3 regions of the Neorhizobium galegae bv. orientalis str. HAMBI 540 genome follow, and region 2 is predicted to be linked to each of the others. Evidence: predicted binding sites of a transcription regulator. Region 2 holds the regulator's gene; each other region holds the start of a gene.
What was found. Region 2 encodes LexA, which represses DNA repair genes until DNA is damaged. Its sites were predicted from a motif close to TGTTCNNNNTGTGTTCNG; they were not measured.

Region 1 (2,270 bases), 2.3 Mb from region 2:
CCGAAGCGCACAAGATCGGAAAAAAGAGTCGAAATAAGGTCGGCGTGCTGCGCCGGCGCAATTCGTCGGTAGTCCGGCAGGGCACAGGCCTCCCAGAGCTTCTCGACCCGCTGGGGGGTGGTCGCAATGTCCTTGATTTCGGGATAACGCGAAAGATAATCAAAGGCTTGGCTGTCGGTCGCAGGAAGCGCCCGCGTCAAGCCCAGAAGGGTCGGCGCGGCATCCAGGCTTTCCCGCAGAGCTTTGAGCGACGAAAAATCGAGGTTCTTCGACCGCCACTGCAGCACTTTGACCGGATCGAAGTGGTGGCTTTCGATTCGCTCGACCAATTCGTCCTCGAAAGGCGCGACCTGGCCGGTCACGCCGAATGTCCCATCCCGCACATGTCGGCCGGCGCGTCCGGCGATCTGTGCGAGTTCGGCCGGATTGAGGCTGCGGAACTGGTAACCGTCGAATTTGCGATCCTGGGCGAACGCCACGTGATCGACATCGAGGTTGAGACCCATGCCGATCGCGTCTGTCGCGACGAGATATTCGACGTCGCCGGACTGGTAGAGGCCGACCTGCGCATTGCGGGTGCGGGGGCTGAGTGCCCCAAGCACCACCGCCGCGCCGCCGCGCTGGCGGCGAATGAGCTCGGCGATCGCATAGACCTCGTCGGCCGAAAACGCCACGATCGCAGAACGCTGCGGCAGGCGGGTGATCTTTTTCTGGCCCGCATAAAAGAGCTGCGAGAGGCGCGGCCGCTCGACGATGGTTATTCCCGGCAGAAGCCTCTCGAGGATCGGCCGCATGGTTGCCGCACCGAGGAGCAGCGTTTCATCGCGCCCGCGCAGGTGCAGGATTCGGTCGGTGAAGATATGGCCGCGCTCGAGATCGCCCGCGAGCTGCACCTCGTCGATCGCCACGAAAGAGGCCTTCGTCTCGCGCGGCATGGCCTCGACGGTGCAGACGGAGAAGCGTGCATTCGGCGGAGTGATCTTTTCCTCGCCGGTGACCAGCGCCACCTGGGCGACGCCGACCTTCTCGACAAGGCGCGTATAGACCTCGCGCGCCAACAGCCGGAGCGGCAAGCCGATCACGCCGGTACCATGCGCCACCATTCGCTCGATCGCATAATGGGTCTTGCCGGTATTGGTGGGTCCGAGGACGGCGGTGACGCCGCGCCCGCTGAGGATCATGGGCTGGAAATTCAAAGCCTGGTTCCGCGCATCACATAAGGCTCGGTGTTTTGCGCATTCACCCAAAACTCAAAGCCACGCAACACATGGCGATCTCGGCGGGTAAACGCAAGCCTCAAGAATGGCTTTGCGGCCGAAGAACGATCGCTAAAGGCGGCAAATCGAGGCTCGGCGATTCGAATTTTAAACGCAAAGGAACAGACGCGAACGAATCGGAGACGAATCGCAGACTCGAGAAGATTCAGCTTTTGTTCACTGCTATATGTTGATGCGACTCTCGCCTTCCCCACGACATCCTGAATTTGCATCAGGATTGGGTGCATGCAACCGAAGGATTCATCCCGAAGCTGCGCTTTCACGAAGAATCGGAAGAGTCAATCCATTGATATGGTTAACATTTTATCAATCGATTCAGGCTGTTCCACGCTCCTTCGAGCACGGAATTAAGATTCAGGCCAAAGGCGGAACGAATCGCCGACGAATCACGGACATCCATGTCTTCGCCATTTGTTCTCACAAGATATGGTAGGTGTTACCAGGAGAGACCCGCAAGAAAATCGTCGCGGGTAAGGACCTCGAAAGCGAATCGTTCAGGTGCCATTAACATTGGCTAACGCACTTTAACCACATGTGAGAGCACACGTTTGCAAGCCATGGAACAAAAATCGCGGCGCTACGTTTCCTCGCCAAATCCATCTCGGATTGTCTAGCGGAGTAGAAGATCATGCTCGGAACCGTATTGCTTGTTATCCTCATTCTGCTGCTCATTGGCGCCTTGCCGAATTGGGGATATAGCCGGGGCTGGGGCTATGGTCCGTCGGGCGGATTGGGCCTTGTAGTCCTTATCATCATTATCCTGCTGCTGATGGGCAGGATTTAAAGGCGGCGTAGCCGTGTGTACCAAGGGAAGGGAAACTAACATGATGAAGAAGATTCTGATTGCGGGCTGCATGATCGGCACGCTCGCCTCCTGCACCGCGACTGAACGCGGCACGGCAATCGGTGCCGGCACCGGTGCCGTCATCGGTGGCGCGGTGTCGAACAGCTGGGGTGGCGCAGCAGTCGGCGCAGTGGCCGGCGGCCTTGTCG
Region 2 (2,270 bases):
GAATTTCGCAGCCGGCGTTTTCGTCACCTCGCTGATCGGCGGCGTTTCGACCGCGATGTTTTCGGTCGAGCATTTTCATCGCATCGCCACCTATGGCCTCGCCGCAAACCTCGCAGCCATGCCGATCATCTCTTTCGTGGTGATGCCGGCCGGTCTGGTCGGCATGCTGCTGATGCCCTTCGGTCTTGATGCTCCTTTCATGAAGCTCATGGGCCTCGGTCTGGAAGCGGTGATCGCCATTGCCGGGCACGTGGCCGCCTGGGGCGGTGATGTCGGGATAGGCCGCCAGCATCCATGGTTCCTGACGGTCTCGACGGCAGGCTTCCTGCTGCTGACCCTGCTCAGGACGAAGCTAAGGCTGATCGGCCCGCCGCTGATGGTGACCGCTCTGCTGTTTTCCTGGCATGAGCGATCGATGCCCCTGGCGGATATATTGGTCTCGGAAGACGGGACGATGGTGGCGCTCGTAGACGAGGGACGGGTTACTACCAATCGCGCCCGCCCGCCTGATTTCATCTATGATCAGTGGAAGAGGGCGCTTCTGCTCGGCGACCCGACCAAACCGGATATGTCGCCAGCCAGAGACAAGCCGCCCGACCGCAAGCCATCAGGCGCAAAAAACGATAAGCGCCGTGAGTTGACCTCGGCGGAACTCGAAACCGTGAGGTTGCGAATAAGCCAGGTGACTTCCGCCCGCTTCACCTGCGAACCGAAGGCCTGGTGCGCCGCAAGCACGGACAACGCCATCATCGTGGCCGTAGAAGACGGCCGTTATGCCGGCGCTGCCTGCGACGCCGCCGATCTTGTCATCGCCCCGCGGGCACGCTTCGACCGATGCCGGTCCGGCGGACTGATGATCAATGGCACGACGCTCAGAAAGACCGGCGCGCTGGAGATTTCGTTGAACGGCACGGGCGACATACGACGCTGGCAGGTCCGTGCCGCAATGGCAGCCGAGGACAGGCCCTGGACCCGGCACCGCCACCATGATTGGCGAAGCCAGAGTTTCGACAACGCGTTGCCGGAACCGCTCCGGCAGCTGATCAGTGATAACGGCGGATGAGGCCGACGAGCTTGCCCTGGATCTTCACCCGATCAGGCCCGAAAATGCGGGTTTCGTAGGCGGGGTTGGCGGCTTCGAGCGCGATCGAGGCGCCGCGGCGGCGAAAACGCTTCAGCGTCGCTTCTTCATCGTCCACTAGCGCCACGATGATGTCGCCGGGATTGGCTGTCGTGCCGTTGCGGATGATCACGGTGTCGCCGTCGAGAATGCCGGCCTCGATCATCGAATCGCCCTTGACCTCCAGCGCGTAATGTTCTCCGGAGCCGAGCATCTCGGCCGGCACGGAGATGTCGTGCGTGTTGTTCTGGATCGCCGAGATCGGCACGCCGGCGGCGATGCGGCCCATGACGGGAACGGTCGTGGCGTTCGACGAGCCATCGTTGGCTGCGAGTTTCTGAGGTGCTGCGACCGGCTGCGGTTTGCCGAGGCTGCCCTCGATGACGCTAGGCGAAAAACCGCGCCGCGGCTGGATGCTTGGCGAATAAGCCTCCGGGAGCTTGATGACTTCCAGCGCGCGGGCCCGGTTCGGCAGGCGGCGGATGAAGCCGCGCTCCTCGAGCGCCGTGATCAGACGATGGATTCCGGACTTGGAAGCAAGGTCGAGCGCGTCCTTCATTTCGTCGAATGACGGCGGGATACCGGATTCCTTCATGCGTTCGTGAATGAACAGAAGCAATTCCTGTTGTTTGCGCGTGAGCATCTTTTGGCACCCTCAGAGTCGGAAACAAATCCAGAACGGACACTATATGTTCCATATGTGTTCCGCAAGTCCCTAAATTTCTGTGAAGTATGATGATTTTTTCTTCATAGATGCGTGCCAGATATCTGGTGTCACACCACTTGCGCGGCGCCAGCCCGCTGCCAAAGTAGCTTTGCGATTCCAATTCAGGGGGCCCTCGCGTGAACGCAAGACCGATCGATCATCTCGTGCTGCCGGTGGCGGGACTTACCGCTGCGCGTTCCAGGCTCACGGAGCTCGGTTTTACAGTTGCGCCGGACGCTTTTCATCCTTTCGGCACCGCCAATGCTTGTGTGTTCTTCTCGGATGGGACCTACCTGGAGCCGCTGGCTCTTGCCAACCGACGCCATGCGGGTGTTGCGGCAAAGCGCGGCAACGTTTTCACCGCCCGCGATCTCGCCTTCCGCAAGACGTCCAACCGGCAGGGCTTTTCCGCTCTCGTTGTCGCGACCCGGGACGCGATGGCCG
Region 3 (2,270 bases), 590 kb from region 2:
TGATATTCCTTGAGCAGATCCGGGTTCTTGCGGAAGATTGCGATCGGGTGCAGCAGAAGATCGCCGAAATCGCAGGCGTTCAGCGTGCGCAGCCGCGCTTGGTAGGCGGCATAGAGTTCGCGGCCCTTGCCGTTGGCAAACGCGCGGGCGTCACCTTCGGCGATATCCGGCGGGGTCAGGCCCTTGTTCTTCCAGGTATCGACCATGCCGGCGAACTGTTTTGCCGGCCAGCGTTTGTCGTCGAGCCCCTCGGCCTGGATTAGCTGCTTGATCAGCCGCACCACGTCGTCGGTGTCGAGAATGGTGAAGTCGGAGCGAAGGCCAGCCAGTTCCGCATGGCGGCGCAGCAGTTTCACGCCGATCGAGTGGAAGGTGCCCATCCACGGCATGCCCTCGACGGCGCCGCCGACGAGTACGCCGACGCGTTCCTTCATTTCTCGGGCAGCCTTGTTGGTAAAGGTCACCGCAAGAATTTGTGATGGGTAGGCGCTGCCGGTTGCAAGGATATGGGCGATGCGGGTGGTCAGCACCCGCGTCTTGCCCGTGCCCGCGCCCGCGAGCACGAGAACCGGTCCATTCAGCGTCTCGACCGCCAGCCGCTGCTCGGGGTTGAGGCCTGCGAGATAATCGGGCGCACGGTGCTGGTCGCGCGCCGCCATGGCGCGGGCAGCGATCCCGAGGCCGCCATTGCCCGCGGCCTGTGCCGGAGCGGGGGCCTTGTTGCGCGGCGCCTGCGGGTGCTGCGGTTCTTCGTCGAAGAACGGAATGTCGTCGAAACTGTTCGTCATGCGGCCAATGTAGTGATTCGGACCTGAAAGACCAGAAAATGTTCTGCTTTCATTCCTAGTCTCCACACAAGGCAAGGCTAAAGTGTGAAGAGGCTGCCGGTTGCGCTCTGCGAAAGCGGCAATTTTAGGAGTATTAGGAGTATAAGTATGCTTGCCGTCTAACATACCCGTGAGATTTCGCGAGGTTACATTTTTGTAAGGTTGCCGAAGACCCATTGCGTGAGCACCCGCAAAAAAGGATACTCCCGGGCAATATGGCCTTTTCGTGCCTCCTTCGGAGAATTGAATGCGGATTTGGAAACAGCTTCTGCTCTGTCTCGCCGTCCTGGCGGGAGCGCTGGCTCTTTGGGTTTACCTGGTGCCGAGTGCAGGAGCCACGCTTGCAAAGTTCGGCGTTCCCGGTGAGGTGATTGCCGCCGTAAGCCCGAAACATGCCCCCCAGCCCACGCCGGCGGCAGCCGGCGGAGCAAACGGCAATGCTGCGGCACGCCAGCAAGGTCAGGGCGCTGCACAGGGGAATGCCCAGAACGGAGCCGCGAACGCGGCCCAGAACAACGCGGGCCAGAACGGCCAGCGTGGCGCCGGCGGCCAGGGCGGACAAGGTGGCAACCGCGCCACGCTCGTCGTTGCCCAGCCGGTGGCGATCGGCACCGTCAACGACCGCCTCACGGCGATCGGCAGCGGCGAGGCCATCCAGTCCGTCGTCGTCATGCCGCAGTCTTCCGGCACGATCAACGAGATCAGGGTCGTTTCCGGCCAGAAGGTCACCAAGGGCCAGGTGCTCGCCCGCCTCGACGACGAGGAGCAGACGATCGAGCGCGAAAAGGCGCAGGTCTCCCTGCAGAGCGCCCAGGAAAAATCCGCGTCCTACAAGAACCTCCAGTCGTTCTCGCGCCTCGACGTTCTCAATGCCCAGATCGCCGAACAGGCTGCAAAGCTCGCATTGTCCACCGCCGAACTCAACCTGAAGCGCCGTGATATCGTCGCGCCGATCGAGGGCATCGCGGGCATCGTCGCGGTCAATATCGGCGACAACGTCACCACCCAGACCAATGTGGTGACGATCGACGACCGCACGGCTATTTTGGTCGATTTCTGGGCGCCGGAGCGTTTCGCCGTCGCCATCGAGCCGGGCCAGGCAGTCGACGCAAGCTCGATCGCCCGTCCGGGCCAGGTCTTCTCCGGCAAGGTCGAGGCGATCGACAACCGTATCGACGCGGCAAGCCGCACGATGCGCATCCGCGCCCGTGTCGAAAATCCGGGCGACGTTCTGCGCGCCGGCATGGCCTTCAATGTCGGCATGCGCTTTGCCGGCGAAAGATACCCGGCGGTCGATCCGCTCGCCATCCAGTGGGACGGCGAGGGTTCCTATGTCTGGCAGGTCAAGGACAATAAATCGGTCAAGACCCGGGTGCGCGTCGTTCAGCGCAATCCCGATGCGGTACTCGTGGGCGCCGAGCTCCAGGAGGGCGACAGGATAGT

Region 1: RG540_RS18780 (helicase-related protein) is a predicted target of LexA. The motif match lies at 1,260-1,277, and genes of this name have one in related genera.
Region 3: RG540_RS10635 (ATP-dependent helicase) is a predicted target of LexA. The motif match lies at 828-845, and genes of this name have one in related genera.

Annotation. Positions count from the first base shown of each region.
Region 1 is NZ_HG938353.1:3,860,330-3,862,599, forward strand. Features, by position in the region: gene RG540_RS18780 (helicase-related protein) at 1-1,181, opposite strand, end outside; gene RG540_RS31440 (DUF3309 family protein) at 1,906-2,061, shown strand; gene RG540_RS18790 (YMGG-like glycine zipper-containing protein) at 2,102-2,270, shown strand, end outside.
Region 2 is NZ_HG938353.1:1,530,020-1,532,289, forward strand. Features, by position in the region: gene RG540_RS07845 (ComEC/Rec2 family competence protein) at 1-1,063, shown strand, start outside; gene lexA (transcriptional repressor LexA) at 1,044-1,763, opposite strand; gene RG540_RS07855 (VOC family protein) at 1,964-2,270, shown strand, end outside.
Region 3 is NZ_HG938353.1:2,116,122-2,118,391, reverse strand. Features, by position in the region: gene RG540_RS10635 (ATP-dependent helicase) at 1-788, opposite strand, end outside; gene RG540_RS10630 (efflux RND transporter periplasmic adaptor subunit) at 1,075-2,270, shown strand, end outside.